One region of the Duganella sp. Root198D2 genome, then DNA from elsewhere that is predicted to be linked to it. Evidence: predicted binding sites of a transcription regulator. Region 1 holds the regulator's gene; each other region holds the start of a gene.

Region 1 (10,212 bases):
GTGCGCTTCCGGCCGGGCGCGGCCAGCCTGTTCTTGCGGCCAGGTCCGGGCCAAACTCCCATTGCGCTGGCGGGGCTGATGGACCAGCGGGCGGGCCTGGACCTGCTGTGGGGCCGCTCGGCGGCCGACCGGCTCGGCGACGCGCTGTGGTCGGCGGCCCGCAGCGATGCCGAACGCCTGGCACTGCTGACGGAGGCACTTTACACCCGCCTTTCTGTCGCTCCCGGCGGTGCCCGTGCCGCTACCGCCCTCGCCTCGCGCGTGACAGCGGCGGCTCCCGCCGGCCAGGCGTTGGCCCTGCGCGCGGTGGCCGAACTGGAGGCCCACGGCGGCGCCCTGCGCGTCGAAACGCTGGCTGCTGCGTTGGGTGTCTCGCGCCAGTATCTCGCCAACCAGTTCCGCGACCATATCGGCCTGTCGCCCAAGCTGTTCGCGCGCATCTGCCGATTCCGGGCCGCCCGCGCTTCCGCCCTTGCCCTTGAAGCCGGCCAGCACGGCCACGATTGGGCCACGCTCGCCCTCGACAGCGGCTACTTCGACCAGTCCCACCTGATCCGTGACTTCCAGGACTTCAGCGGCGCATCGCCCGATGTCCATTTAGGCAATCGGTAAGCCGCTTCCCTCTGTCGCGAGAAAGTGCGATTTTGGGCCGAAATTGGCCTGACCAAACCGCTATTTTCTGCGATTTTCGGGAACTTTCCGTGATTTCGCATGTCCAAAGGAAAAAATCACGGAAAAGACCTGAAAATCGCACGAAATAGCGGTTTGGTCAGGCCAATTTAGGGCAAAAATCGCACTTTCTCGCGACGGAGAAGAACATGAAACAGAACCTTTGTATCGCCATTTCCGCGCCCACGCTGCGCGCCCTGCTCGAATTTCAAAGCGAGCACGACGATGAAATCGATCCGGCGGACCTGGCCGACCTCGCAATCCGCGACTGGCTGCAGCGCCAAAGAGAACTCGCCAAACCGGCTGGCCAGCGCGGCTACTTCTGGAAGAAGCTATTCCTGCCGGAAGGCACCCGCCTGAGGGTTTCCAATCATATGACAACGCGCTATGCCGCTGTCGCTGGCGACGACCTTGTCTACGAGACGATGACGATATCCCCGAACCAGTTGGCGCAGATGACGCTTGGTTCAGCACGGAACGCCTGGGAGGTTGTCTACATCCAGATGCCGGGCCAGCGCGAATGGAAGTTGGCGCTCCGCCTGCGCCATGCCCTTGAAGCCGATGCTCGCCGGGCAGCCAACCGCTCCGCCAAGCCGGTGCCAGTCCCAGCAGCCGTGCCGCAGCAGGCTTCACCGTTACCGGCCTTACCTCGCAACTTACCGGTCGGAAACTTGCTTGCGCCCCAATTGCGGTCCGACTGCGAGGAGCGGCGCAAGGTGTATCGCCGCGCAGAAGACCTCTTGCTGGACTAGTTTCCATTTTTCCAATCGGCGCCGGCGACGGCATGGCAAGATGCAGCCATCACCACACCAATAGAGGAGAAACACCATGATCAAAGGCCTGCGCACCGCGATTTACCCCACCCCCGACCTGGAAGCCGGCAAAGCCTGGTACAGCAAAGTTTTCCAGAAAGAGCCCTATTTCGACCAGCCCTTCTACGTCGGCTTTGAAATCGGCGGCTTCGAGCTGGGCCTGGTGCCGGATGGCGAACCCGTCAAAGCCGGCGTGCAAGCCTACTGGGGCGTGGATGACATTGCCAAAGAAGTCAAACGCATCGTCAAACTGGGAGCAAGCACTCACTCGGAAATTCAGGAAGTAGGCGAAAACATCAAGGTGGCCGAACTGGCCGATCCCTTCGGCAACTTGCTGGGCTTGATTGAAAACCCGCATTTCGACAGGGCCAGGGTCGCGTGATACCATGCTCCCCCTATGCGCAAACGCAATAACAAATCCATCCTGATCAAGACGCCCGACCAGGTCGAGCTGGCCCGCGTGGCCGGCCAGCTGGCGGCCGACGTGCTGACCTTCATCGCGCCGCACGTCAAGCCGGGCGTCACGACCGCCCAGCTGGACCAGCTGTGCAACGACTACATCGTCAACACCCAGAAAGTCATCCCGGCCAACGTCGGCTATGGCGGCTTCACCGGCACCGTCTGCACCTCGGTCAACGAAGTGGTGTGCCACGGCATCCCGTCCGACAAGAAGATGCTGAAGGATGGCGACATCATCAACATCGACGTCGCCGTCATCAAGGACGAATGGTTTGGCGACACCAGCCGCATGTACTACGTCGGCACGCCGTCGAAAGCGGCGCAGAAGCTGTGCGAAGTAACGTATGACGCGATGTGGGCCGGCATCCGCGCCGTCAAGCCGGGCAAGCGCCTGGGCGACGTCGGGCACGCGATCCAGAAGCTGGCCGAAGCGGCCGGCTACAGCGTCGTGCGCGATTACTGCGGGCATGGCATCGGCATGGTGTACCACGAAGACCCGCAGGTGCTGCACTACGGGCGGCCGGACACTGGCCTGCTGCTGGAGCCGGGCATGGTATTTACGATTGAGCCTATGATCAACGCAGGCAAGCACGCCACGCGCGCGCTGCCGGACGGCTGGACCGTCGTCACGGCCGACCGGTCGCTGTCGGCGCAGTGGGAGCATATGGTGGCGGTGACCGAGACCGGGTTCGACGTGTTGACTCTCGCACCGGGCGAGCAAAACCGGTAAACCAGGGTCCGACCCAAGGGTCGGACCCGATTCGCGGCGGCCGCATGTCCGGGTCTGACCCTTGGGTCTGACCCAGGTTTACCGGTTTTAGCGCAAAGTCAGCTTCAACGCCGGCTTCTCGCCATAATCGTCATAGCGCTCATTGATGCCGCCGACGCAATAGCCAATCTCTTCCAGCAAATCCGCCGGCATTTTCGAAGCGTCGGTAATGACGATCTCCAGCACCTCGTTCGGTTTCAGCCGGAACTTCGTCATATTGTCCTCATCGCGCAGGTAGGACAGGCAATCCACCCAGGCATCGATAGTCGCGCCATAGCCCGAAGGGAACCCAAGTTCCGCCTGGCAGGCAGCGTGGAAAGCAGCTTCATCGCCGATCGCGGCGCCGTTTAACGTGGCAATAGCCATTATTTCTTTTCCTTCGGATCGGTGACAAACCCAATGCGGGTCAGGCCATGCGACTGCGCCGCCGCCATCACCTGCGCCACCACTTCATAGCGGGTATCCTTGTCCGCCCGCAGCTGCAACTCCGGCTGCTGCGGCAAGTCCGCCGCCCCGGCCAGACGCTGTTCCAGCTCCCCGGCCTGCAAGGCATCATTGTTCCAGTAGACCGTGCCGGCGGCATCGATGGCCAGCGTCACGGTGTCGGCTTCCTGCGGCAGCGCCCTGGCCTGCGCCTTGGGCAGCTCCAGCTGCACCGCATTGGTAAACATCGGCGCGCTGATGATGAAGATCACCAGCAGCACCAGCATCACGTCCACCATCGGCGTGACGTTGATGTCCGCCATGGATTCCTTCTGCCGGTGGTGGTTGAAGGAGCCAAATGCCATCAGTTCAGTCCCTGGCCAGGTAAGCGTGCAAGTCGTGCGCGAAAGCGTCCAGCTCGGACAGCGTGATGCGGTTGATGCGGTTAAAGCCGTTATATGCCAGCACCGCCGGAATCGCCACCGTCAGGCCGACGCCGGTCATGATCAAGGCCTCGCCCACCGGCCCGGCCACTTTGTCGATCTGCACCGTGCCTTGCGCCGACACTGCCGCCAGCGCATGGTAGATGCCCCACACTGTGCCCAGCAGCCCGACAAAGGGCGCCGTGGAAGCGATCGACGCCAGCAGCGTCAAGCCCGATTCCAGCCGCGTGGTCGAGACGTGGATCGCGTCGCGCAGCACGCGCGTCACCTGCTCGGCGCGCCCCATCTCGGCGGCGATGCTGCCATTCCTGGCATGCGCCAGCTGGTGCGCGCCGGCCTGCGCCACGGCCGCGAAAATACCTTCCCGGTCGCGCGCCGCCATCAGCGCCACGCCATCGGCCACCGACGGCGCGTCCCAGAACGCCTGCACCGCCGGCGCCGCGCGCCGCACGCGCCACGCGGCCCAGCCCTTCCACAGGATGAAGAACCAGGACGCCAGCGACATCGCCAGCAGCAGGTAAGCCACGGCGTGGCTGATCGCATCGCCGCGCTGCCAGTAGCTGGCGAAGGTAAAGTGCTCCATCAGCCGTTCAGGCCCAGCACGTCATACATATCGTACAAGCCGGTCTTCTTGTCGGCCAGGAACCGGGCCGCGCGCAGCGAGCCGTTGGCGTAGTGCTGGCGCGAAGAGGACTTGTGGCTGATTTCAATGCGCTCGCCCTCGGTGGCAAACATCACGGTATGGTCGCCGATGATGTCGCCGCCGCGCACGGTGGCAAAGCCGATCGAGGACGGGTCGCGCGGGCCGGTCACGCCTTCGCGCGCGAACACGCCGCACTCCTTCAGGTCGCGCCCCAGCGCGTCGGCAATCACCTCGCCCATTTTCAGCGCGGTGCCGGACGGCGCGTCGACCTTGTGGCGGTGGTGCGCCTCGATGATCTCGATGTCGTAGCCGAGGTCGAACTGCTTGGCCGCAAACTCCAGCAGCTTCAGGGTCACGTTCACGCCCACGCTCATATTCGGTGCGAACACGATGGCGGTTTTTTGCGCCGCGGCCGCGATGGCGGCCTTGCCCGCTTCATCGAAGCCGGTGGTGCCGATCACCATCTTCACGCCGTGCTCGGCGCAGTAAGCCAGGTGGGCCAGGGTGCCTTCCGGGCGGGTGAAGTCGATCAGCACGTCGGCGCCGGCCAGACCGCTCGCCAGCTCGGCAGTGATGGCCACGCCCGCCGGCTGGCCGGTAAAGGCGGCAGCGTCGCTGCCCAGGGCAGGCGCGCCCTCGCGGTCCAGCGCACCTGCCAGGCGGGCGTCGGGCGCTTTCTGCACCGCCTCGATCAACATATGGCCCATGCGGCCGCTGGCGCCGGCGATGGCGATCTTCAGTTGCGTCATCTTGCTGGTTCCTTATTGCTTGGTGCCCGATTCCTGGCCGCCCGGCAGCGGCGCCTTGCCCGGCGCCAGGTTGCCCTTGGCCGCCTCGGCCTTCTTGAAGTCCTTGATCGGGCCGGCGATGCGCGCGATGTATTCCTGTTCGGTCGGCAGGTTGCCGCCCTCGAAGCTGGCCACCTTGTCATCCTTGTCGAACACCACCACCACGGTGCTGGTAGTCAGCTCGCCATTGCCCTTGGCCAGGCGGAACGGGTAATCCCAGCGCTTGCCATGGAAGGCGTCGGCCATCAGCGGCGTGCCGAGCAGGAACTTGACCTGGTCCTTGCTCATGCCTTCCTTGAGCTGGGCCAGCATTTCCCTGGACACGAAATTGCCCTGCTGGATGTCGGGGCGGTAGGGCGAGAAGAACCACAGGAACTTCTGCGTCTTGGTGATCTGGGTGGTCTGGGCCCCCTGCGAGGCTTCCACCGGAGCCACGGTGGCCGGCTTGCTGGCGCAGGCAGCCAACAGGGCGGCGGCCAGCAGCGGAGTGCTACGTTGCAACAAAGACAGCGGGGTCAAACGCATGGTATGCATACCTCAATTCCGTGAGCAGAAGTGCCTAAAACGCTATATCATAAAGCACTTCCCGCAACTGACGTTAGCAAACATGAGTAACAGCCCTACCGACCTGAAGGCGTCCGGCCTGAAGGCTACCCTGCCGCGCCTGAAGATCCTCGATATTTTCCAGAGCAGCCCCGTGCGCCATCTGACGGCGGAAGACGTGTACAAGCTGCTGCTGGCCGAGAACATGGACGTCGGCCTGGCCACCGTGTACCGCGTGCTGACCCAGTTCGAGCAGGCCGGCCTGCTCAACCGCAACCATTTCGAGAGCGGCAAGGCGATTTTCGAGCTCAACGAAGGCTCGCACCACGACCACCTGGTCTGCCTCGATTGCGGCCGGGTGGAAGAATTCGTCGACGAAGAGATTGAAAAGCGCCAGCAAAGCATCGCCGCCGAGCGCGGCTTCAAGATCGCCGAGCATGCGCTGGCCATCTACGGCACCTGCACCAAGGACAAGTGCCCGCACAGGCATTAAGGCCTACTGGTTGCTGAGCGCGTTCGACAGCAGCCGCGACGTGATATCGACAATCGGGATGACCCGCTCGTAGGCCATGCGGGTCGGCCCGATCACCCCCAGCGTCCCCACGATCTTGCCGTTCGCCTCATAGGGCGCGGTCACCACGCTCATCGCATCCATCGGCACCAGCTGCGACTCGCCGCCGATGAAAATCTGCACGCCGGAAGCCTTGGACGAGACGTCCAGCAGCTGCATCAGGCCGGTCTTCTGTTCGAACAGGTCGAACATCGCACGCAGCGAACTCATATTCGAGGACAGCTCGGCCACCGACAGCAAATTGCGCTCGCCGGCGATCACCATGTCGTCGGCCGATTCGGCCATCGCCGCGCTGCCCGCCTCCACTGCGGCCTGCATCAGGCGCCCCATATCGTCGCGCAACTGGCGCAGCTCGTGCTGCAGGCGCCCGCGCACGTCTTCGAACGAGAGCCCGGAATAATGCTGGTTGATGAAATTGGCCGACTGCTGCAACTGCGCCGGCGTGTAGTCGACATCGGTCAGCAGGATGCGGTTTTGCACGTCGCCGCCGGGCAGCACGATCACCAGCAGCACGCGCTTGTCGCCCAGGCGCAGGAACTCGATCTGCTGGAACACCGACTCGTGGCGCGGCGCCACCACCACGCCGGCAAACTGGGTCAGCGAGGACAGCATCTGGGCCGCGTTGGCAATCAGCTTTTGCGGCTGCGGCGAGGTCACCTGCAAGCCGGCCTGCACCGCGCGCTCGTCGATGTGCTGCACCGTCAGCAGGGTGTCGACAAAGATGCGGTAGCCGCGCGGGGTCGGCACCCGTCCCGCCGAAGTATGCGGGCTGGCCACATAGCCCTGCTCTTCCAGGTCGGCCATGATGTTGCGGATGGTGGCCGGCGACAGCTCCAGCCCGGAAATTTTGGACAGCGAACGCGAGCCCACCGGCTGGCCGTCGGCGATGTAGCGCTCGACCAGGGCTTTGAGCAGGGTTTGGGCACGGATATCGAGATGCATAGCGCTATTCTGCCAACTGTTGTTCCAGCCACGCAAGCAATTCATCGAGCGTGGCGCAAATCGCATCGGGCTGCGGCGCGCCAGCGGGCAGGACGGCGCCGCGCCGGTTCATCCACACCGCGCGCAGGCCGGCTGCCTGCGCCCCGGCCACATCCAGCGCCAGGTCGTCGCCCACGTACACCGCATCGTGCGGCGCCACGCCCAGCGCTGCGCAGGCGGCGCGGAAAATGTCCGGCGCCGGCTTGGCCGCGCCGAAATGGGCCGCTGCCAGCGAGACCCCGAAATGGTGGGCCAGGCCGATCACTTCGAGGTCGGCATTGCCGTTGGAAATCGTACCCAGCTGCACGTGCCGGCGCAGCTTGAGCAAGCCCGGCAGCACGTCGTCATACGGCGTCACCGCATTGCGCGCGGCAAAGAAGTGGCGCATGGCGCCATCGACGTGGGCCGCATCCTCGCCGGCGGCGGCAAAGGCGGCCTGCAGGCTGGCGCGGCGCAGCCGGCCCAGGTCGATCAGCAGCTCCGGCCGGGCCGCCGCCAGTTCGGCGCGGTGCGCGCGCAAGGCCTCGATCGACCACTGCGCCGCCACTTTCGGCGCATGGGCCGCCAGCCAGGCGTGCAGCGTGAGTTCCGCCTCGGCAATCACGGGCGCGATCGGCCACAGGGTGTCGTCCAGGTCGAACAGGATGGCTTGGGGCTTCATGGGCGCATTGTACCGCGCCGCGGTTGCAAGCTGTTACAAGGGAAAAGCTGGTCAAATCGGCTAAAGAAGTGGCAAATGCACTAAAATAGGCGCCGATTTGTCCGCGCAATGCGCGCAACCGAATGGAGAACGTGGAATGAAGAGTAAGTATCTGTCTGCCGCCGCCGCGCTGCTGTGCGTCGCCGGACTGGCCGCCTGTGGCGGCAAGGGCAATGGCAGCATCGCCCTGGTAGTCCAGGTCGTGGGCCTGGACCGCGGCGGCCTGGTGCTGCAAAACAATGGCGGCGACGACCTGACCATCAGCGCCGCCGGCAGCGCCAGTTATTCCTTCGCCACCCTGATGGCCCCGGACTCCCAGTTCAACGTCACGCTCAAGACCGTCCCGGCGAATGTGACCTGCAAGCTGGCCAATAACACCGGCAAGATCAATTACTACACCTACAACCAGACCGTCGTGAACTGCGCCGCCGACCCGTACACCCTGGGCGGCACCATCCGCAGCGTGGCCGCAGACGGCACCGGGGCGGAACCGCTGAGCGCCGACGGCCTGGTGCTGGCCAACGGCGCCCAAACCCTGGCCGTGGCCAGGGGCGCCAGCACCTGGCAGTTCGCAACCCCGATTGGCAACCAGAATGTCTACGGCGTGACGGTGCTGACGCAGCCGGCCGGCCAGCAGTGCGAAGTGAGCATGGGCACCGGCACCATGCCAGCGCGGAACGTGGTCGATGTGGCCGTCACCTGCAAGAAACCCCAATAAGGACAACAGATGAAAATACAAGTCATTGGCGCGGCCCTGCTGGCCGCAGCGCTGGCCGCTTGCGGCGGCAAGGCCGACTTCGTGGTCGGCGGCCCGATCACCGGCCTCAGCAACCCGAACCTGGTGCTGGTGAATAACGGCGAAGAACTCAAGGTGGCCAGCGGCGCCACCAGTTTCAGCTTCCCCAACAGCATCAGCTACGGCACCGAATACAACGTCACCATCAAGACCCAGCCGGACCACATGAACTGCGAGGTGGTGGGCGGCAAAGGCTCGGCCGGCCACACCACCACGATTTCCATCGGCATCGCCTGCGCCCTGAAGCAGTACACGGTGGGCGGCAAGGTAGTCAGCATCGCCAAGGACAACACCTCGGGTCCGCTGAGCGCCGACAAGCTGGTCCTGGTCAACGGCAGCTCGAGCGGCCAGATTGCCATCGCCAAGGGCGCCACCAGCTTCGTCATCCCAGGCTTCCTGCCGTACGGCACCGCTTACGGCCTGTCCGTGTTTACCCAGGCCGAAGGCCAGGATTGCAAGATCACCAACGGCAGCGGCGTGGTGGGCGATGCCGACCGCACGGATGTGGTGGTCACCTGCACAGTGTTATAAGCAGGAGGAATGACTGGGATTCCAAAAATAAATTGGAACAATATGCCGCGACGCAGCATAATTACACCTGTCTCCTCCACTTCTTAACAGAAATGGATTCAGCCCGCTCCCTGAGCGGGTTTTTTTTTGCCCCCATGCCGGGCTCGCCGCAAACGCAGCGGTCTTGATGGGTGCGCCGTTTGTAGGCTATAGTCGGCTACTGTTTCAAGAGCCAAGCGGCAGCGCTGGAAAATTTATGACATTAGACGGCGCCCAGGGCCAACCGGTAAAACTGCTGAATGCAACGCAAAAAGCCTACGCGCTAGCGTTTTTCTTCCTCCCCCTTTCCAAGGCACTGCTGTTCATCTCGCTGGCGATCGCCTTCATGCTGTTTGTGGCAGGCGGCGGATTTGCCCGGGCGCTGCGCTCCTGGCGCACACTGCCATGGACAGTGCCGGCGGCGATTCTCGCCATCCTGCCCGGACTATCCCTGCTGATTCACCCAGCCAGCACCAGGCTGATTGTTCATTCCGAGGCCAGCTACTACTGGATCATTGCTGTCATGACCTTCCTGGCAGCGAGCCAGATGCGCATCCTGCCCTGGCTGCGCGCGCTGGTGGGCGGGATCTTCATCGGCTTCCTGTACGCACAATTGCCATACAAAGCTTGGTGGCCGCTCGATCCGCCTTCCCTGATCGCCAATTACATCCTGTACTCGCAATTCCTGGCCATTGGCGTGGTCATGCTCTCGATCCTGTTCAAATATGAAACCAACAAGGGGATCCGGACCGCCTATGCAGCAGCCATGGCCTTGTTCTTCATTGGACTGACGTCCGGCATGGGACGTACCGGGATGTGGGTGGTGCTGGTCTTGCTGCCTTTTATTATTACCAACCTGTTCGCCAAGCAGAACCGGGCCAAGGCCGCCCTGCTCTGCGTGGCAGCCTGCGCAGCGCTGCTGATGGCTCCGACGGTCCAGAAAAGGATCAAGGACGCGGCCAGCGATGTGCAGCTGTTGCAGCAGAACGTCACCCAAACCTCGCTCGGTTACCGCATGGAGATGTGGAAGACAGCCTGGGGCGTGTTCCGTGCGCATCCCATGCTG
Region 2 (10,212 bases), on a different contig from region 1:
CGCGAATTGCTGCTCGCCCGCGGCGCTCAACTCGTATCCATCGCTGGCTTCCGCCAGCCAGCCCTGTGCCGCGAAATGATCGTGCAGGCTGACTGCGACCGTGCCGGCCATGTGGTCGTAGCAGGTGCGCGCGTTGCGCAGGCGGTCCGGCGTGTTGGGCTTGAACTCACTGCGAGGCAGGCCGGCGACCACCAGCAAGGCTTCCAGCGCGCTGGCTACTTCCTGGCTGGCGAGCTGGTAGTAGCGGTGCTTGCCTTGCGCGAGTTGCACCAGCAATTGCTCATCCTTCAGGCGTGCAAGGTGGGCGCTGGCGGTGGAGGGGCTTACTTCGGCTACAACGGACAGCTCCGTGGCGGTGCGGGCATGTCCGTCCAGCAGGGAGCACAGCATGCGGGCGCGGGCGGGTTCGGCGATGGCGCCGGCAATGTTGGCAAGCTTGGAATCCATATTTCGATGCAGGGCGAATTGTCGTTGTGCTTTTTTCAGCATACTGCAATTTCTTGAACGTTGCCGGAGAAACGGAATGCAGAATCTGGAATGGGATGCAGGGCGGGGATTGTGGATCGCAGCCGGCGCCGCGCTGGTGGAAGAAGTGCTCAGCCATCCTGCCTTGCGCGTGCGGCCGCAGGCAGAAGCTGTGCCCGCTGCGATTGCGGGCGGCAGCGCCGGCGAGGTGTTCGGCGCGCTGGTGCGCATGAACGATGGCGAACGCCATGCCGCGCCCAAGCTGGTTTTGCAGCGTGCACTGGCTTGCGCCGCCGGCGGCGAGGCCGCGCAGCAGCGCGCACGGGAGGTTGCAGCACGCCTGCTGGCGGAAGGGCGCTCGATCGGCGCCTGGGCTTTTGAAGCGCCTGTCAGTACGGTTGCCAGCCTGCTCGGTTTCACCGACCAACAGTTGCCTGCGGTGGCGCGCTGGATGGGCGAGTTCGTGGCCTGCCTGTCGCCATTGAGCAGCGCCGGGCAAATTGAACAGGCACACGCAGCGAGCCTGCGCCTGCTGGCCGCCATGCGCGAACTGTTGCAAGCGGCGCCGCAGGCTTCGCTGGCCGCGAATGTCGCGCAGGAAGCTGCCGCAGCCGGCTGGCAGAACGACCACGCCATCCTTGCCAACTTGGTCGGGCTGATGTCGCAAACCTACGAAGCCACTGCCGGCCTGCTTGGCAACAGCCTGGTCGCCATGCAGCAGGGTGCGCCGGGCAGCGACGCCAATGCGCTGGTGGCGCAGGTGATGGAAACCGATCCGCCCATTATCAACACCCGCCGTTTCGCCGCCGAGCGCTGCATTGTCGGCGGCGCGACAGTCGCAGCGGGGCAGGCGATACTGGTCATGCTTGGCGAAGCGAAACGCGGCTTTGGCCATGGCCGCCATGCCTGCCCTGGGCAACAGCTGGCGCGGCAAATCGCTGCCGGCTGCATCGAAGCGCTGCGCAGCAAACCGCTGCCGCAGCTAAGCTGGACTTACCGCGCATCGGTCAACGCGCGCATACCGGAGTTTCATCAATGATTGCAGTGATTTTTGAAGTGACGCCCGCCGCAGGGCGCAAGGATGCCTACCTGGATATCGCGGCCAGGCTGAAGCCAACGCTGGAGCAGATCGATGGTTTTATCAGCGTCGAACGCTTCCAGAGCCTGGCCAACCCGGAAAAGATGCTGTCGCTGTCGTTCTTCCGCGACGAGGCCGCGGTGCTGGAATGGCGCCGCGTGGAAGCGCACCGCGCCGCCCAGCAAGCCGGGCGCGAAAAGCTGTTTGCGGACTACCGCCTGCGCATCGCCAGCGTGGTGCGCGACTATGGCCTGAACGAGCGCGCGGAGGCGCCGGCCGATAGCCGCGAACGGCACGGGTGATCAGTGCCCGCGCTTTTGCACCAGCGCGCTGCCGGTGCCATGGCGCCTGCCTTCGCTGACCGCGGTCACGCTGCCATCGGGATGGAAGACGATGGCATTGGCGGCGCCGATTTCCTCGGCCGCTGCGTCCCAGCGTTGGCCGAAACGCTCCAGCGCTTGGGCTTGCGCGCTGCCGGCAAATCCCGGCTCGATGGAGGTGGCCCGGCCATTGCGCTCCGAGATGCGCGGTGCATCCAGCGCTGCCGGCATGTCCATGCCCAGGTCGATATGGTTGAAGATGGTCTGCAGCACCGTGGTGACGATGGTGGAGCCGCCCGGGCTGCCGATGGTGAAGGCCGGCTTGCCGTTGCGGAAAGCGATAGTCGGCGACATGCTGCTGCGCGGCCGTTTGCCCGCTTCCGGCACGTTCGGATGGGGTCCGGTGAAATCGAAGTCCGTCATCTCGTTGTTCAGGATGAAGCCGTAGCCCGGCACCGTGATGCCGCTGCCGCCCCATGACTCGATGGTGAAGGTGTAGGCAACGATATTGCCGTCCTTGTCCGATACGGCCAGGTGGGTGGTGTGCGCGCTTTCCGACAGCAGCCTGGCCTTGGCGGCGCCGGCGGGGCGCAGTGGCACGCTGGGGTCTTGCTGGAACAGGTAAGGATCGCCGGGCTGCGCGTAATAGTGCGCCTGGGTAGGATCGATCAGTTCGCGGCGGCGCGCTGCGTAGTCCTTGCTGAGCAGTCCCTCCACCGGCGCGTCGACGTATTCCGGATCCGCCAGGTAGGCATTGCGGTCGGCGAAGGCCAGCCGCGCCGCTTCCAGGTACAGGTGCTCGGCCTTCTCGCGCGGCATGGATTTCAGGTCGAAGCCTTCCAGGATATTGAGCGCTTCGGCAATCGTCACGCCGCCGCTGCTTGGCAACGGCATGCCGACCAGTTCATAGCCGCGGTAAGTGCTGCGCACCGGCTGCCGCCAGCGCGCTTCGTAATTGGCCAGGTCGGCCAGCGACATCTGGCCCGCGCGGACTGAAACGCCCGCAGCGACAGGCGGGCGGTTGACCGAGTCGACAATCGCCTGCGCCAGCTTGCCCGAATAGAAGGCTTTCACGCCGCCGGTGGAGAGCAGGCGGTAAGTCTTCGCCAGGTCGGGATTGCGCAGCAAGGTGCCGGCAGGCAGCGCCTTGCCGTCCCGCATGTAGCGCCCCGCGGTCTCCGGGAACAGCGCGAACTTTTGCTCATTCTCTTTGACCAGCGCGACGAAGTTGTCGTTCACCTTGAAGCCATCCTGCGCCGCCTTGATGGCCGGCGCCAGCACCTGCCTGAACGACATGGTGCCATAGCGGTCCAGGGCATCATGCCAGCCGCGCACGGTGCCCGGCACGCCAACCGCCATGCCGCTGGCGACTGCGGTCTCGAAATCCATCGCCTTGCCGTCCGGCGCGAATGCGCTGGAGCGGAAGGAAGCCGGCGCCACCTCGCGATGATCGAGTGTGATGACGCGGTTTTCCTTGGCCAGGTAGATCACCATGAAACCGCCGCCGCCGATGCCGCAGCTGAACGGATCGGTCACGCCCAGCGCGGCGGCTGCCGCCACCGCCGCATCGACCGCATTGCCGCCTTTGTTCAGGATCGCCAGCGCGGCCTGCGAGGCCGGTTCGCTGATGGTCGCCACGGCGCCGCCGGTGCCGCTGGCAACCGGGGTCTTGGCCCAGGCCGGGACGCCGAATGCCAGCGCAATGATGATGGTGGAAGTCAGTCGTCGGGGCAGGGCGTTTGGCGTCATGGGCAGCTATGTTGGCTGGGAAATAGTTACCCGCAAGCTTACCCGATAATCCGGCGCTGGTGCCTTCAGTGAAGGCGCTTCGGCCGGCTCCATCCCCAGCAGCGTAAAGGTCAGCCCATTGCGCGTCACCGTTTTGCCGGCGCCTGGCATGTCCTCGGCCAGCACGAAGCTGGTGCTGCCCTGTTGATCAGCCAGCACGAAGCTGTAACTGATATAGCCAGCCCAGACGCAGACTGCCCCCTTTTTACAACGGCTGTCATTGACGCGCTCGAGTTTGAGCGTCACGGATGGGGCCAGCGTGACGATTTCCCCTTGTGCCAGGACGTAGCTGGCGCTGGTGCGTGGTGCGGGACGGCTGGCTACGTCCTCAGCAGTACTGCGGGTTGAGCCGCAGGCGGTGGCAATGGCAAGGACCAGGCCCGCCATGCCCAGACAGATCAGTCTAGCTTGCATGATGTTCTCCTCTGGCCTGGGAACAGCTTAGCAAATCGCAAACGATCGCGTTGCACTGTTGAGTCCACTCAACAATAAGGGTGTAAATATTCCCGACAAAAAAAGCGCCCCGAGGGGGCGCTAGTTTTTATAGTTGGTTTTCACAACTTATTCTGTGCGGCGACGGCGGGCTACCCCCAAGCCCATCAGCCCGACGCCTAGCAGTGCCAGGGAAACTGGTTCAGGAATGACGCTGATTGTAGGGACCGTGTCGTCGCCAGGGTCAGCAGGTGGATCGTCTGGCAGCGGATCGGTTGGATTGGTTGGCGCATTGAAATTGCCGGCCAAGACCAGGAAGTCGACATTGGTGGTGTTATCGTGGATGTTCAGCGAATCCAGGCGGAAGCGATATACCTGGCCGGCAAGCAAGGTCACGTCATCGAAGTAGGCTGCGTAACCGCTTGGCTTGGTCTTCGCTTGCGAGACATCGTTGAGCAGGAAATCGAAGTCGAAAGACTGCACCGAGCCGCCATTGGGCGGGGCGATGCTGAAGTCGAACGTAGTGTCGGCCGTTACTTTGACGTAGAGCGTGGTCTGGTCCTTGACGTGGATCCAGTCGGCAAAAGTCCAGACTGAATCGCCGTCGGGATTCCACCCCGCGGCGATCGAGCTGCCAACTGTCAGAGTCAACGCGTTACCGCTGGTTTGCCCTAGTTTATTGGTAGGGCCTGCGGCGGCGGAGCCAACAGCCAGGGCGCAGATTGCAGCCAGTGCCAGTTTCGTGAACATGGTGACTCCTCGATTTGTGTGCTCAGGGGTTACTAAGCAATCGTTATGCCACAAACTGAAAGTCAGTCATTTCAAGGACTTACCGGGTGTTGCATGAGGGAATGTAAAAATTCCCGACATTAAGAGGCTTACTCCGCAGTTAATAAAAAAGCACCGAACCTTGCGGTATCGGTGCTTTTGGCGAGGACAGCCCTGGCTTACATATAGGCGGCCAGCGAGCCTTTCATTTTTTTCAGGGCAGCCGCTTCGATCTGGCGGATGCGTTCGGCCGACACGCCGAATTCTTCAGCCAGCGTGTGCAGCGTGGCGCCCGAGCCATCGTCGTTGGCCAGCCAGCGTGCTTCCACGATACGGCGCGAACGTGCATCGAGCTTGGACAGGGCAGTTTCCAGGCCCTCGGACTGCAGGCGCACCACCTGTTCCGCTTCCAGCACCTTGGTCGGCTCCATATTGTCGGAGGACAGGTAGGCGATCGGCGAAAACTTGTCGTCTTCGTCGTCGGAAGGGGCTTCCAGGGCGATGTCGCGGCCGCTCAGGCGCGTTTCCATCTCGATCACTTCTTCGCGCTTCACGTCCAGCGCCTTGGCCAGTTCGTCGATCTGCTTCGGCGACATGGCATCCAGGCCCTGCTTGTGGCTGCGCAGGTTGAAGAACAGCTTGCGCTGGGCCTTGGTGGTGGCCACTTTGACCAGGCGCCAGTTCTTCAGGATGTATTCGTGGATTTCAGCCTTGATCCAGTGCATGGCGTAAGACACCAGGCGCACGCCCTGGTCCGGGTCGAAGCGCTTGACCGCCTTCATCAGGCCGATATTGCCTTCCTGGATCAGGTCGCCGTGTGGCAGGCCATAGCCCAGGTAGCCGCGCGCGATCGACACCACCAGGCGCAGGTGGGAGGTGACCAGCGTTTCCGCCGCCTTGATATCGTTCTTTTCCTTCAGGCTCTTGCCGAGCGCCACTTCTTCCTCGTGGGTCAGCATAGGCAGGCGATTGACAGCCGAGATGTAAGCGTCCAAGTTGCCCAGGCTCCCGCTGAAGCCAAGGGTCAGCGCGTTGCTGCCGGCAGGTACCAGTGCGTTTGTTGCGGTCATCTTATCTATCCTCGCTTGAAGGGAATGCTTTTCAGAGTTACCAGCATGCACGACAGAACTTAAATGATTCTTAACCTCTATCATGCCGTTCTGAACATATATTAGCACTCTCCCCTGGTGAGTGCCAATCGCAGGGATTTTATGGCTCTGATAGCAAAAACACTATCGCCAGAGCGCGATTCCTTGCGCTGGATCAAAGTCAGGATAAGGCGGGGAACGGAGCGGCTCGGTGCGGATACGCACGAAGAATTTGAAAGTCGGGGTCAGCTGGTCAGCTCCGGCAATCGGACATTTTGCGTAGCAAAATGTCCGATTGCCGGAGCTGACCCCGACTTTCAATTTAAACGCGACAGGTGACGCTGGACGCAGAGTAGGGCGCCGACCAGGCCGAGCCCGGCGGACAGGGCGAGCAGGCCGGCAGTGCCCATCGGGTCCAGCGGAACCAGCTGGAATTCCGAGGCGTACAGTCTTGCGAAATCTGCAATGGCGCGGTTGAGTGGCTGCAGGGCCAGTGCCACGCCGCCCAGGGCTACGCCGCCGGCGCACAGGCCGAGCAGGGCGCCGGTGTAATAGAAGGGGCGGTGGATGAAGCTGTCGCTGGCCCCGATCAGTTTGGAGACCAGGATTTCCTCACGCTGGGTCATCACCTGCAGGCGGATGGTGTTGAACACCACTGCCACCACTACCGTGGCCAGGGTGGCGGCCAGCAGCAGCAGGGCCAGGCGCAGGATGCCCAGCAGGGCGGCCAGCCGCTTTACCCAGGCCGAATCCACCTGCACCGATTCCACGCCCGGCAGGGCGCGCATCTGGTCGGCGATGCTGTCGATCTGGCTGCCTTCCGCGGCGTTCTGGAAGGCATTCAGTTTGACTACATAGCTGTCCGGCAGGGGATTCTCGCCCAGCGTGGCAACCACGTCGGACAGGCCGCTCTTGGCATTCAGCTGCTCCAGCGCTTTTTCGCGCGAAGTGAAAATGATCTTGGCCGAAGGTGCGATGCTGCGCAGCGAGGAAGCCAGCCCGGTGGCCTGCTCGCGCGGGGTTTCGGCCTTGATGAAGACGCTGAGCTCAGGCTCGACCGCCATCTGCTCCGACAGCGGCCGCACATTGTCGAGCAAGGTCACGCCCATGAAGGGCAGGGCCAGCGCAATGGCGACCACCAGGATATTGAACAGGAAAGAGCCCGGCGCCCGGCGCACATGCACCAGGGCGGAGCCGAGGGCGAACAGGTGGTGGCGCAGCCAGGTGCTCATGCTGCTTCCTTCATCAGTTCGCCGCGTTCGAGATGGATCACACGCGCCGCGGCGTCCAGAATCTGTTCATCGTGCGAGGAAATCAGGCAAGTCACGCCCACCGAGTGGAAGGCGTGCAGCGCATCGATCACCCGGTTGGCACTGGCGCGGTCCAGGTTGGCGGTCGGTTCGTCGGCCAGGATGATTTGCGGCCGGTTGACGATGGCACGGGCGATCGATACGCGCTGCTGTTCGCCGCCGGACAGGGCCAGCGGCTGCCCGTCGGCACGGTCCAGCAGGCCCACCTTGTCGAGGGCGGCGCGGGCGCGCTGCTCGGCGACAGCACGCGGCGAACCGGTCACCAGCAGCGGCATCATCACATTGGCCAGCACCGTGCGGTCGTTCAGCAGGCGCTGTTCCTGGAAGATCAGGCCCAAGTTGCGGCGCAGGAAGGGAATGCCGGCGCGTTTCAGGGCGCCGATGTCCTGGCCGTTCACCAGCACTTTGCCCGACGTCGGCCGCTCCATGGCGGCGATCATCTTCAGCAGGGTCGACTTGCCGGCGCCGGAAGGGCCGGCAAGGTAGACCAGCTCGCCTTTGGCAATGGTGAAGGAAATGTCGCGCAGGGCGACACCGTCGGGGGAGTATTGCTTGCTGACGTGCTGGAATTCGATCATGTAGGCCGGTTACGCGAGCAGTGCTTCAACAAATTCAGCCGCATTGAACGGCTGCAGGTCTTCAATCTTTTCGCCGATACCGATGAAGTACACCGGAACCGGGCGTACGCGGGCGATGGCGGCCAGGATGCCGCCTTTCGCAGTGCCGTCGAGCTTGGTGATGATCAGGCCGGTCAGTTGCAAGGCATCATCGAAAGCCTTCACCTGGGCCAGGGCATTCTGGCCGGTATTGCCGTCGATCACCAGCAGGGTTTCGTGCGGCGCGCCTTCCATGCCCTTGCCGATCACGCGCTTGACCTTTTTCAGCTCTTCCATCAGGTGCAGCTGGGTCGGCAGGCGGCCGGCGGTATCGATCATCACCACATTGGTGCCGCGCGCCTTGCCGGACTGCACCGCGTCGAAAGACACGGCAGCCGGGTCGCCCGACTCCTGGGAAATCACGGTGACGTTGTTGCGCTGGCCCCACACCATCAACTGTTCGCGGGCGGCGGCGCGGAAAGTGTCGCCGGCAGCCAGCAGTACCGACTGGCCGTGGGCCTGCATATGCTTGGCCAGCTTGCCGATGGTGGTGGTTTTGCCGGCGCCGTTGACCCCGGAAATCATCATGACCAGCGGCTGGTGGCGGCCCAGTTCGAACGGCCTTTGCAGCGGCTGCAGCAGGTCGACCATCAGCTGCTTGAGCGCTTCCTTGACCTGGGCGGCATCCAGCAGCTTGTCTTCCTTGACCTTGCGCTTCAGCGCATCGAGCAGGTATTCGGTGGCGTCGACGCCGGCATCGGACATCAGCAGCGCCGCTTCCAGCTCATCGTACAGATCGTCGTCGATCTTGGCGCCGACGAACAGGATGGACAGGTTGGCGGAAGTCTTCGACAAGCCGGCCTTCAGGCGGCTCATCCAGCTTTGTTTGGGTTCCGGCCTGGCGGCGGTTTCGACTTCAAACGCCAGCGGCGCGGCAGTCTCGGTGCCGGCAGGCACGGAAGGAGCAGGGGCCGCAGGTGTTGCGGCTGGCACTGCGGGCGCGGCTTCCGGCGCGACCGGTTTCTTCTTGAAAAAACTGAACATGGACAAGTTGGCAGAGGGTCCTTCAATCGAACCGCGTATTCTACCAGAGGCTAGCTGAGGGCCAGTCGCTGGCGCTGGCGCCATTCGGTGACGGCGCCGCCGATATCGTCCAGCTCGCACACATTCACCGTGCTTGGCGGGCGTTTGCGCAGGGCCGAGTTGTTGCCGCCGGCCCAGATTTCAGCCTGGTCCGGCAGGCGCACCCGCAATTCGCGCAGGCTATCAGCAACGTGGCGCGGATTCATGGTGGCGGAAAAAGACAGCGCAACGATGTCCGCCTGCATGGCGCGCGCGCCCTCGACGATGTCCGGCAGCGGCGTCTGGACGCCTAGCGGAATGCAATGCGCTCCCTCGGCGGCAAACATGGCTTCGGCCATCAGCAGGCCCAGGCCGTGGCGTTCCTGCGGCAGGGTGGTCAGCAGCACACGCGGGCGCGGCGCCCCGCTGCTGTGGTTCACCTGCGGCACCGAGAATACGGCGCTGCGCAGTACGATCTGCACCGATTCGGCAAATAAATGCTCTTCAAACACCGCGAACTGCCCGCAAGCCCACGCTTCGCCCACCAGGGTGGTAAGCGGGGCGACCAGGTTGATCACGAAATTCTTTAAGCCCATCACCAGCATCGCCTGCGTCAGTTTGCGGCGGAAAGCTTCCATTTGATGGGCTTTACAGAGTTCCAGGAAGGCGTGCAGCTCGGGGTGCGGCATGGCAGCTTCCATCCGCTGGCTGGAAGCGCTTTTCTGCGCCAAGGCCTGCAGTTCGTCCGCGGAATAGCCGATAACCTTGCCCGGACGGTAGCCCAGATCAATCAATCTCTTGATCAATCTCAATTTAATTACTTGTTCGCTTGGATAGACTCGCTCTCCGAACGTGTCGCGTTCAGGACGGGGAAAATCGTAACGGCGCTCCCAAACGCGCAAAGTTTCCTTTGCCAGGCCGGTGTCCCGTTCCACATCGCTGATGGTGGATGGAATTGTTACAGAAACCGCACTCGTTTTCATTCGCCGACAGCGCCCCCAGATTGATCCGCGACCTGCATTCTAACGCTCAAGTCTGACACAAAGTTGCATGCAGCACAGTTCCGTTTCACTGGGAAACTGCGCTTCAAAGCCCTTGTCCATGACACAATCCCGGCGCCCCAGGTTTCACGGCCAAAAGAAACGAAAGTGTGAAATATGTCCTGAACAAAAAAGTTGAAAGTTGTATAAATTTTATTCGGTTTACTCCAGCAAAAGGCGTCCCCTTGCAATACGTATTACTACGTGAATAGCAGGAAATATTGAGATCATATAAAATAACGGGCGATCAGCGCCGAAGAGCCCT
Region 3 (10,212 bases), on a different contig from region 1:
TGCAGTACAAGCAGGTCGAACGGGTCGACACTGCGCTCGATGCCACACGCGCCGACGACCCTTTTCGCGATGACCGCTTGCTGGCGGAGATGCAGGACATCGTCACCGGGGAGAACACCTTCGGAATCAGATTAGTCGACACGCCCGAAGGGCGTAGCCAGGCGAGCATGCTGATTCACAAGATGTACGCCTGGCGTGGCCTGGAAGGCACCCATGCACTCACCGACGACCCGAACCGCGTCACGCTCATGGCGCACAGCCGCGACGAAGCAGTCGGCACGCTGACCCTCGGGCTGGACAGCCCGTCCGGCATCCTGGCCGACCAGCTGTTCGGCGCCGAAATCGACGCCTTCCGGGCGCGCGGCAAACGCGTCTGCGAATTCATCAAACTGGCCTTCGACATGGGGCCAAAATCGAAGAGCTACCTGGCGGCACTGATCCACCTGGCCGTCATGTATGCCTACGATATCCACCGCTTCGACGTCCTGTTCATCGAAGTCACGCCGCGCCATCGCCAGTTCTACCAGCGCATGCTTGGCTTCCGCCAGCTCGGCGAAGAGGTGGTCAATCCGCGCGTCAACGTGCGCGGGGTGCTGATGCACATCGAACTGTCGTACATGAAGGAGCAGATCCGCCGCTTCGGCGGGCAGCCCGATTCCGACGAACGTTCTTTCTATCCGCTGTTCTTCTCGCAGCATGAAGAAGCGGGAATCATCCATCGGCTGCGGGAACAGGAATAAGCCATGGCTGAATCCAACACCGAACGCCGCTTCGACTATGCGCAAGCGTTCTCGCGCAATATCGGCTGGGTTACCGGGGCAGAGCAGGAAGCGCTGCGCAACAAATGCGTGGCGATTGCCGGCGCCGGCGGCGTGGGCGGCGTGCACCTGCTGACGCTGGCGCGCATGGGCGTGGGCGCTTTCCACCTGGCCGACTTCGATACCTTCGACATCCCCAACTTCAACCGCCAGGCCGGCGCCTTCATGTCGACGCTGGGCCAGCCCAAGGTTGACGTGATGGCACGCATGGCGCGCGACATCAACCCCGAAGTGAAGATCCGCACCTTCCCGCAAGGGGTCAACCAGGGCAACCTGCGCGACTTCCTGCAAGGTGCCGACGTGTACGTCGACGGGCTGGACTTTTTCGCCTTCGAGGCGCGCAAGCAGACCTATGCCATGTGCGAGGCGCTGGGCGTGCCGGCCACCTGTGCGGCGCCGCTGGGCATGAGCGTGGCCGGCCTGAACTTCGTGCCCGGCGGGATGAGCTTCGAAGAATACTTCGGCTGGGGCGACTTGCCGGAGCTCGATATGGCAATCCGCTTCCTGGTCGGACTGGCGCCGACCGCCCTGCACCGCAGCTACCTGGTACCCGGCGGTATCAACCTGGCGGAACGGCGCGGCGCCTCGACCTCGATGGCCTGCCAGCTGTGCTCAGGCGTGGCGGCCACCCAGGCCATCAAGATGATGCTCAAGCGCGGCAAGCTGCTGGCCGCACCGCATGGCTTCCAGTACGACGCCTATCGCGACAAGTTCGTCCATACCTGGCGCCCGGGCGGCAATCGCCACCCCTTGAACTGGCTGGCGATCCAATTAGCCAAGCGCAAATTCTCGGCAATGCTGGCTGAGCAATCAAAATAAATATGGATTAATTTTAAATTAATACTCACGCTGCCCGCGACATAAAAAGTCACACAAAATATCAAACCATGCGAATGCTCACCAAATATATCACCCAAGTCGTTGAATTTGCTACTTAATTTTGAGAAGCTACATGTCGGAATATTTTACAGAACGGGCCGAGCAACGCAAACAACATGGTTTGAAAGTTAATACTAAGCGTTTGTTTTTTGGCGGTATTTTAAATGTGGCATACGGATTGCTTTGGATAAGGATCATGGCCTGATCAAATTTAATGCTCAGTCATCCCAAAACTGGTGCTCTATCCTCTCAACGGAGAAATGTAATGAAGATTCTCACACCTAGCGTTCGCGGCCTCGCCGCCAGCATGCTGCTTGCGTTTGGCGCGCTGGCGACCGGCAGCGCAGCCGCTGCACCTTCTTTCCAGGTGAACCCAACCGGACTGGCACCTGCTGGCAATATCTTCACGGCCGACGCCCTCAACGGCGTTTCGTCTGCGCGCGTCGCCTATACGGGCGTGGGCAACAACTACGTGTCCAACGGCTACATCGTCTTCAGCGGCTTTTCCCTGAATTCGAACAATGTCTCGACCGCCGATACCCGCGTCAACTTCGACTACGGCTTGTACGCCACCTTCCACCAGGACTTCACTTGCAGCGGGATTCTTGGCCCGGGCGTATCCTGCACCCCGACCGCCCTGTCGCTGCAGCTGTGGGCCGATGTCGGCAACGACAATACCTATAACCAGGCGGTGGTCGGCACCGATCCTTCGGTGAACTTCGCCGGCGCACAAACCCAGCTGGCCTGGTCCGACTTCGCCTACAACGGCGTGGGCGGCATCGACAACCTCGGCGGCGTGTTCCAGAACGTCACCATGAGCTGGTTCCTGACCGCGGAAGGCAAGGACTACTTCTTTGACCCGGATCCGTTCTACAGCGCATCGTTTGCGGCGTTCAACAACACCACGCAAGGCGTCGATTGCGATACCGTCGACTGCACCAACGCCCTCGACATTGCCATCACCCAGGAAGGCGGCATCCTCGATTTCGTCGCCCCCGTCCCTGAACCGGGCGTGCTGGGCCTGCTCGGCATCGGCCTGCTCGGCATGGCTGGCGTGTATCGCCGCAAACAGCGTTAATCTCCACGCATGACGAAAATGGGACCGGCAACGGTCCCATTTTCATTTCCAGCCCCCGCTTTTGCCCCCTCTCCGCCCCTCGCGCGCCACGACATTGCCTCCTTGGCATGATTGCCATCAATTCAACGCTTGATCAAACGCAAAGAAATTCCCTTGAAAAGGGAAAGTGTCGTCCCTATAATTGTTGGCACTCGTTAGCCGAGAGTGCTAACAACTGTCAATAAACCGAGTAAAAGGAGTTTTGTATGAACCTTCGCCCTTTGCATGACCGCGTCATCGTCAAACGCCTGGACCAGGAAACCAAGACCGCGTCCGGCCTGATCATCCCTGATGCAGCTGCTGAGAAACCAGACCAGGGTGAAGTGCTGGCAGTTGGCAACGGCAAAGTTGCTGACAACGGCACCGTGCGTGCTCTGGAAGTGAAAGTGGGCGACCGCGTTCTGTTCGGCAAATACGCCGGCCAAGCCGTTAAAGTTGACGGCCAGGAACTGCTGGTAATGCGCGAAGAAGACATCATGGCCGTGGTACAGAAGTAATCACAGCCCCCCCTAGATAGACAGAATTCAGGAGAAAACAAACATGGCAGCTAAAGAAGTCATTTTCGGCGATTCCGCCCGTGCCAAGATGGTCGAAGGCGTGAACATCCTCGCCAACGCAGTTAAAGTCACCCTGGGCCCTAAAGGCCGCAACGTGGTGCTGGAGCGCTCCTTCGGCGCCCCGACCGTCACCAAGGACGGCGTGTCGGTCGCTAAAGAGATCGAACTGAAAGACAAGCTGATGAACATGGGCGCGCAGATGGTCAAGGAAGTTGCTTCCAAGACCTCCGACAACGCCGGTGACGGTACCACCACCGCAACCGTGCTGGCCCAGGCCATCGTGCGCGAAGGCATGAAATACGTTGCCGCCGGCATGAACCCAATGGACCTGAAGCGCGGCATCGACAAGGCAGTTGCTGCCACCGTCGAACAGCTGAAGTCCATGTCCAAGCCAACCACCACCTCCAAGGAAATCGCCCAGGTTGGCGCGATCTCCGCCAACTCCGAAACCTCGATCGGCGACCGTATCGCTGAAGCGATGGAAAAAGTGGGCAAGGAAGGCGTCATCACCGTGGAAGACGGCAAGTCCCTGCACGACGAGCTGGACATCGTGGAAGGCATGCAGTTCGACCGCGGCTACCTGTCCCCATACTTCATCAATAACCAAGAGAAGCAAGTTGCCGTACTGGAGAACCCATTCGTTCTGCTATGCGACAAGAAGATCGCCAACATCCGCGACCTGCTGCCGGTACTGGAGCAAGTAGCGAAAGCCGGCCGTCCACTGCTGATCATCGCTGAAGACATCGAAGGCGAAGCACTGGCGACCCTGGTGGTCAACAACATCCGCGGCATCCTGAAGACCTGCGCAGTGAAAGCTCCTGGCTTCGGCGACCGTCGCAAGGCAATGCTGGAAGACATCGCCATCCTGACCGGCGGCCAGGTTGTTGCTGAAGAAGTCGGCCTGACCCTGGAAAAAGCCACCCTGGCAGAACTGGGCCAAGCCAAGCGTATCGAAGTGGGCAAGGAAAACACCATCGTCATCGACGGCGCAGGCGAAGCCTCCGCGATCGAAGGCCGCGTGGCACAGATCCGCACCCAGATCGAAGGCGCGACCTCCGACTACGACCGCGAAAAACTGCAAGAGCGCGTGGCCAAGCTGGCCGGCGGTGTTGCCGTGATCAAGGTTGGCGCAGCCACCGAAGTCGAAATGAAAGAGAAGAAGGCACGCGTTGAAGACGCACTGCACGCAACCCGCGCAGCTGTGGAAGAAGGCATTGTTCCAGGCGGCGGCGTAGCCCTGCTGCGTGCCCGCGCCAACCTGAACGTGAAAGGCGACAACGCCGACCAGGAAGCAGGTATCAAGATCGTCCTGCGCGCAATGGAAGAGCCACTGCGCATGATCGTCACCAACGCCGGCGAAGAAGCTTCGGTGGTTGTAAACGCAGTGCTGGCTGGTTCCGGCAACTACGGCTACAACGCTGCCAACGGCACCTACGGCGACATGGTTGAAATGGGCGTCCTGGACCCAGCCAAGGTAACTCGTTCCGCACTGCAGAACGCAGCTTCCATCGCTGGCCTGATGCTGACCACCGACTGCATGGTTGCTGAAGTCACGGAAGACAAGCCAGCCGGCGGCATGGGCGGTATGGGTGGCATGGGCGGCATGGGTGGCATGGACGGCATGATGTAATCAGCCGGCTCACCGAGCTCACAAAAAAGCCCACTTGCCAGAACGCGGCCCAGCCCGCGCTCTGTGCGGGTGGGCTTTTTTCATTTCCTGTTCTTGTACCTCTGATCGCGAGTCTCCCAGTTGGGCTTGTGGGCACTTGGGGCGCTAGCCGTATCTGGCCACTGCCTTTGCCATGACAATCGCAACCATTGCATACGTTTCCGCAATCGACAATGATGTCCGAGACCGCACCACTGACGCATGGAAGGCTCTTGCCATCCAGCGGATGCACGCAATCATTACCAACTCCACATCCTGACCATGCTCAACACGCGCATCGTGGCGACTCATCCCTTGTTCAACCGCCAGCAGATGGTGAGGTAAGGACGCAAAAAAGTTCGCTGATAGACTCGCCACCATGACAATCGCAACCATTATCTGCCCCGCTCACGGCGAAAGCGGCTTCGTTTACGTTTGCAGCCATTTGATCGGGAATCCGGCTCAAAAATGGCATTGCGGCTACCCTGAAAAAGATGCCGCCTGGCGCGACGCCTGGTGTGCGGTATGTAATGAGGTATATGAGCGTGAAGGCGGATGGAACGCCATGAACGAAGGTGAAGTCGAGATCGATGTAATTTGCGGGCATTGCTATGAAGGCGCCATGGCGCAAAGCATCACCTGCCTGGACGACGCCAGGCAGGCTGAATGGACTCACTACCTGGAGACCTTGCGCAAAGCCGAATGGGCCCAGCCAGGAGCCATGACCGATGTCTTCGGCCTCCGGAATTATCCGGTCTGGGACTGTTACCAGCGAAGCGCGCAACTGGTTTTCATTCACGGCGATCACTTGCAGATTGTGGCCGACGTCGAATTCGTCGGCACCCATTCAACCGACAGCAATACCTGGACGTGGTCCTGGGCGAACTTCGACCTGCTGGAGCCAGTTCGCTCCCGCATCGCTGCCTTTCGCGACTTTGGCGAACAGCGCGCTTATCCCCGCCTCACTGTCCCGACATGGAGAGCCGATCATCAGGATGCGAAGGACATGACTGTCGTGGCCGCAGACGTATTGCGCGGCATAGGGTGCTTCGCGATCAAAACAGATGGCGGCTATCACCACATGGTCGTTATGTCGGTAAAACGGCGCGAGTGAGCAAGCCTGCACTCAACCGTGCTACAATCACAATAACTTTTGCGCAACGTTCATTTAATTTCGACAAGATGAAGAAACTTCTGACCGCCTTCCTGTTTTTCGCTGCAGGCTCCGCCTACGCCGGCCCGATCGACCTGATCACCAATGGCAGCTTTGAAAAGAACCCGATAGCCGCTGGTTCCTGGACCATCAAATCCGGGCTCGATGGATGGAGTGTAGGTTCGAAGGGCGTTGAAGTACGCAATAACGTGGCCGGCACAGCGCAGGACGGCGGCAACTTCCTGGAGCTGGATTCCACGGGCAATAGCTGGATCAGCCAGACCATCGACACCATTGCTGGCGGCGAGTACAACCTGTCCTTTTTCTATGCCCCGCGTGAAAATACCTCGGCTGCCACCAACGGCATTGACGTCCTGTGGAACGGCAACCTGCTGAAGCACGTCGAGCAGGACAACTTCACCTCCAAGACCAACTGGTTCAAGATTGAGTTGTCGATGTTTGCTGTTGGCAGCCTGTCGAACCTGAGTTTCAAGGCTTCCGGCATCAGCGACAGCATCGGCGGTTCGCTCGATAACGTCTCGCTGACGGCCGCCGTACCGGAGCCGGCAACTATCGCCTCGCTGCTGCTCGGCCTGGGCATGATGGGTTTAACCCTGCGCCGCCGCAAGCAGTAAGCGTCCACTCTCCGTACTCGGAAGCCTGCCAGGTTCACGCCTCGCAGGCTTTTTTACTCTGCCTGCCGGCTCATCAATTCATTGAGTCAGCTGTGCGTTGCGGATCACCGCCCTCAGAAGTTCGGCGCCCGCAGGAAAGTCTTCGCCGTTGACCCGGCAATCGGCAGCGAGCATGCCATTATCATCCCTGCACGCGTATAAACGGATGCCGAAGAATGCCTGCGCTGCAAGCTGCTCGCTGAAGGCATCAATCGAATTCGTGAACGGGCAGCAGGGGCAGGAATCGTGGTCGCCGCACTCCTCTCCGGCAGGGGTGGCTGTCATGTGGTGCGCGTATGGCCCCATGAACACTTTGCGCAGTAAGCCAGGGGCGCCATCCTCCGAGGGCTGCGGCATTTCCCACGCGCCGCCTCCAAAATTGGGATTCAGATCTGTTAGTATTGGCGCACTTTCACCGCAGGGATGCGCAACATATGTCTTCTTCCCGTAAATCTGCTATCGCCGGTAGCGTTGCCGGTCTTCTTGTTGCCGCTGTCGGCGCCTGGTACGCAAGCAATCACAAGCCCAATATGACAGCAACGTCGACGGTGGTCGCCGCGGCCGCCTCCGTGCAAGCGGCGAAAGCGAACGTAAGCCGCGACCAGGCGGTGGAAAAGCTGATGGCGCTGCCGGAATTGAAACAGCTGGCCGATGCCATCGAAAAACGCAGCGGCGGCGAGCGGCATGGCGCGCTGCTTGAAACCGATCCGGCGCCGCGCGATGTGAAAGGCAGCCCCTACTACCAGCTCATTTTCGTGGAAAACGGCGACGACATGGCGCAAGCTGTGGCCAGCTTCCTGGTCTCGCACGTGAACGGCGAAATCCTCGTGGAAGATGATGTCAGCGGCGAGCTGATGTCGCTCGATCAATGGCGTAAAGGCTTGAAGGAATAGTCCATGTACACCCTCTACTACGGCCGCGGCACGGCGAGCCTTGCGATCCACGCGGCCCTGAAAGAGATCGGCGCGCCTTACCAGCTGGTGGAAGTCGACATCGAAGCGGGCCAGCAGCGCAGTCCGGAATACCTGCGCATCAACCCGCAGGGCAAGGTCCCTGCCCTCATCATCGACGGCAAGCCCTTCACCGAATCGGCTGCCCTCATGATGATGCTTGCCGAACGCCACCCGCAATCGAACCTGGCGCCGCCCGCCGCTTCGCTGGCGCGCGCCGAATGGTATGAATTGATCATGATGCTGGCAAACAGCCTTGGCAATAATTTCCGCCTGTGGTTCTACCCGGCCGACCTCGCCGGCACGAAAGAAGACAGCGCGCTGCGCAGCGCCATCCAGCAACGCATCGAATCAACGTGGGCGATGCTGGATGCCCGCCTGGCCGATAACGGCCCTTACCTGCTGGGCGAATCGTTCTCCGGCGCGGACCTGATGCTGACCATGTATATGCGCTGGTCGCGTAATATGGCGCGTCCTGCAACTGCCTGGCCGGCATTGCAAAAATATGCCGACATGATGCGCGCCCACCCAAGCTGGCGCCACATTACGCAAGTCGAAGCACTCACTGGATGGTAAAAGATGTTCAAGAAGTTGTTTGCGGCGTTCAGCGCCAAATCGAAAACCCGCGCTGATGCGCCTTACGGCACGGAAGATTTGAATACCGTGCATAAGATGCTGTTCGCCGACGATGTCGGCCAGCTCTTTGGCGAAGCTCCCGATGCACGGGTGGTGCAAGCCATCGCGCAAGACCCCAACGAAGAATCGCGCGTGCGCCTGCTGGCAGCGCAATGGCTGCGCGCCAGCGGCCATGTGCCTGCCGCAGCGGAAGTACTTGGCGTAGTCATCGAAGTGCCGCTGGACGGCAGCATGGACACCCTGGCCGCCTACGCCGACGGGCGCGTGCGCTACATCAACCAGACCGGCCGCACCGCAGTATTCGAAGGTGCGCCGGCCGATGTGGCGGCGCAGGCGAAAGCGCTGGTGGCAAGCGCCATTCCGGCCTTTATCAAGGCCTCCCGGCAAAAGCCGGTATATGCGCCCGGCGCGGGCCAGTTGCGCTTTACTTTCCTGTCGCAGGATGGCAACCGCGTCACCGACGGCTTCTTCAGCGACATCGTGCGCGACGAACTGGCCAAGCCCGTCCTCGAGCAAGGCCAGCGCCTGCTGGACCTGGTGGTCAGGCAGGGGAACGCGCAGTAAGCGGCGCGGGTGCGCCCTGCACTCGCCCAACCCACCACACCGAGAAGAACAACAGCGCCGACGCTATGAGGCCGATGGTTCCATAGCCAAGCACGTGGCCCGCCGCATCGGTATGCACCAGCAGGCCGCCGGCAAACGCGCCAATCCCCGTTCCCATCTGCTGTACCGCCGCATTCGCGCTCAGGAAGGCGCCGCGCCGCTGCGGCTCGGGGATGGTGGTCAATAGCGCCTGCAGCGGCACGAAACGGCCGGACATCGCCACCATGAAGAACGGGAAGAACAGCATGATCGCCAGCAGCGGGATTTGCGGCATGTGGGTCATGAACAGCGTTGGCGCGATGGAGAACAGCGCCATCCAGCGAAACACGCGCTGCTTGCCGGCCTTGTCCGACCAGCCGCCAATCAGGCGTGAGCTGAACAGGGTTGCAATGCCGCCGCACAGGTAGACGTAGCTGATCTGCGCCGGCTCGATGCCGAGGTTGCCGACCAGCATGGGCGAAATGAAGGGGATCACCATCATGCCGCTGACCGTGACCACAAAGCACAGCAGGAAGCCGCGTAAGTGGGCGCCTACCGTAAACAAGCCAAACAGCTCGGGCAGCACGCGTGCCAGCGGCACCGGTGCGTTCGCCAGGTGCGCAGTCATCGATGGCAGCGTGCGCGCAGCGGCTACCCATACGATCATCGACAGCACGACCAGCAGGTAGAACGGCGACTGCCAGCCGAAGTGCGCGCCGAGCATCACGCCGACCGGCACACCCGCAATCGCGGCCATGCTGAAGGAAGTCATCACGACACCGGTGGCGGCGCCGCGGCGTTCCTGCGGAATCAGGTCGGCGATGACGGACATGCTGATCGCACCGAGCACGCCGCCGGTCATGCCGGCAAAGGCGCGCGACAGTACCAGCACGTGGAAGTTCGGCGCCAGCGCGCAGGCCAGGTTCGACAGGTTGAACAGCATGAACACCACCAGCTGCAGCTTCTTGCGGTCAAAACGGTCGGCATAGGTTGCCGCCAGCAAGCCGGAAAGCCCGGCGCACCACGCGTAGGCCGACACGGCGCCGGAAACCTGGGCCGCCGAGATGGCGAACGCCTTCATCAGCTGCGGCGCGAGCGGCATCATGACCATGAAGTCCATGATGACGGTGAATTGGATGAACGCCAGCAGCCAGAGCACCGTGCGTTCGCGTTGAGGAGTGAGTTTCTGGGTCATCAG

What was found. The regulator HrcA, encoded in region 1, represses chaperone genes, less so after heat shock. The targets are predictions, from matches to a motif close to TTAGCACTCNNNNNNNNNGAGTGCTAA.
Region 2: rpoH (RNA polymerase sigma factor RpoH) is a predicted target of HrcA. The motif match lies at 6,023-6,049, and genes of this name have one in related genera.
Region 3: groES (co-chaperone GroES) is a predicted target of HrcA. The motif match lies at 2,960-2,986, and genes of this name have one in related genera.

The regions. Positions count from the first base shown of each region.
Region 1 is NZ_LMIC01000050.1:138,169-148,380, reverse strand. It holds gene ASE26_RS27585 (helix-turn-helix domain-containing protein) at 1-612, shown strand, start outside; gene ASE26_RS27580 (hypothetical protein) at 819-1,421, shown strand; gene ASE26_RS27575 (VOC family protein) at 1,498-1,863, shown strand; gene map (type I methionyl aminopeptidase) at 1,879-2,670, shown strand; gene ASE26_RS27565 (barstar family protein) at 2,758-3,075, opposite strand; gene ASE26_RS27560 (biopolymer transporter ExbD) at 3,075-3,497, opposite strand; gene ASE26_RS27555 (MotA/TolQ/ExbB proton channel family protein) at 3,502-4,158, opposite strand; gene dapB (4-hydroxy-tetrahydrodipicolinate reductase) at 4,158-4,967, opposite strand; gene ASE26_RS27545 (outer membrane protein assembly factor BamE) at 4,980-5,531, opposite strand; gene fur (ferric iron uptake transcriptional regulator) at 5,614-6,042, shown strand; gene hrcA (heat-inducible transcriptional repressor HrcA) at 6,046-7,062, opposite strand; gene ASE26_RS27530 (HAD family hydrolase) at 7,067-7,762, opposite strand; gene ASE26_RS27525 (hypothetical protein) at 7,899-8,519, shown strand; gene ASE26_RS27520 (hypothetical protein) at 8,529-9,128, shown strand; gene ASE26_RS27515 (O-antigen ligase) at 9,364-10,212, shown strand, end outside.
Region 2 is NZ_LMIC01000002.1:477,507-487,718, reverse strand. It holds gene ASE26_RS04995 (helix-turn-helix transcriptional regulator) at 1-447, opposite strand, end outside; gene ASE26_RS04990 (cytochrome P450) at 524-1,504, shown strand; gene ASE26_RS04985 (antibiotic biosynthesis monooxygenase) at 1,501-1,845, shown strand; gene ggt (gamma-glutamyltransferase) at 1,846-3,612, opposite strand; gene ASE26_RS04975 (hypothetical protein) at 3,619-4,065, opposite strand; gene ASE26_RS31150 (PEP-CTERM sorting domain-containing protein) at 4,213-4,833, opposite strand; gene rpoH (RNA polymerase sigma factor RpoH) at 5,031-5,921, opposite strand; gene ftsX (permease-like cell division protein FtsX) at 6,257-7,171, opposite strand; gene ASE26_RS04955 (cell division ATP-binding protein FtsE) at 7,168-7,827, opposite strand; gene ftsY (signal recognition particle-docking protein FtsY) at 7,837-8,889, opposite strand; gene ASE26_RS04945 (MerR family transcriptional regulator) at 8,940-9,890, opposite strand.
Region 3 is NZ_LMIC01000015.1:61,644-71,855, forward strand. It holds gene ASE26_RS15760 (N-acetyltransferase) at 1-740, shown strand, start outside; gene ASE26_RS15765 (ThiF family adenylyltransferase) at 744-1,637, shown strand; gene pepA (flocculation-associated PEP-CTERM protein PepA) at 1,963-2,775, shown strand; gene groES (co-chaperone GroES) at 3,021-3,311, shown strand; gene groL (chaperonin GroEL) at 3,355-5,001, shown strand; gene ASE26_RS31050 (DUF6882 domain-containing protein) at 5,399-6,133, shown strand; gene ASE26_RS31055 (PEP-CTERM sorting domain-containing protein) at 6,202-6,807, shown strand; gene ASE26_RS15800 (DUF6348 family protein) at 6,886-7,131, opposite strand; gene ASE26_RS15805 (hypothetical protein) at 7,377-7,739, shown strand; gene ASE26_RS15810 (glutathione S-transferase family protein) at 7,743-8,372, shown strand; gene ASE26_RS15815 (hypothetical protein) at 8,376-8,996, shown strand; gene ASE26_RS15820 (MFS transporter) at 8,974-10,209, opposite strand; gene ASE26_RS15825 (PadR family transcriptional regulator) at 10,209-10,212, opposite strand, start outside.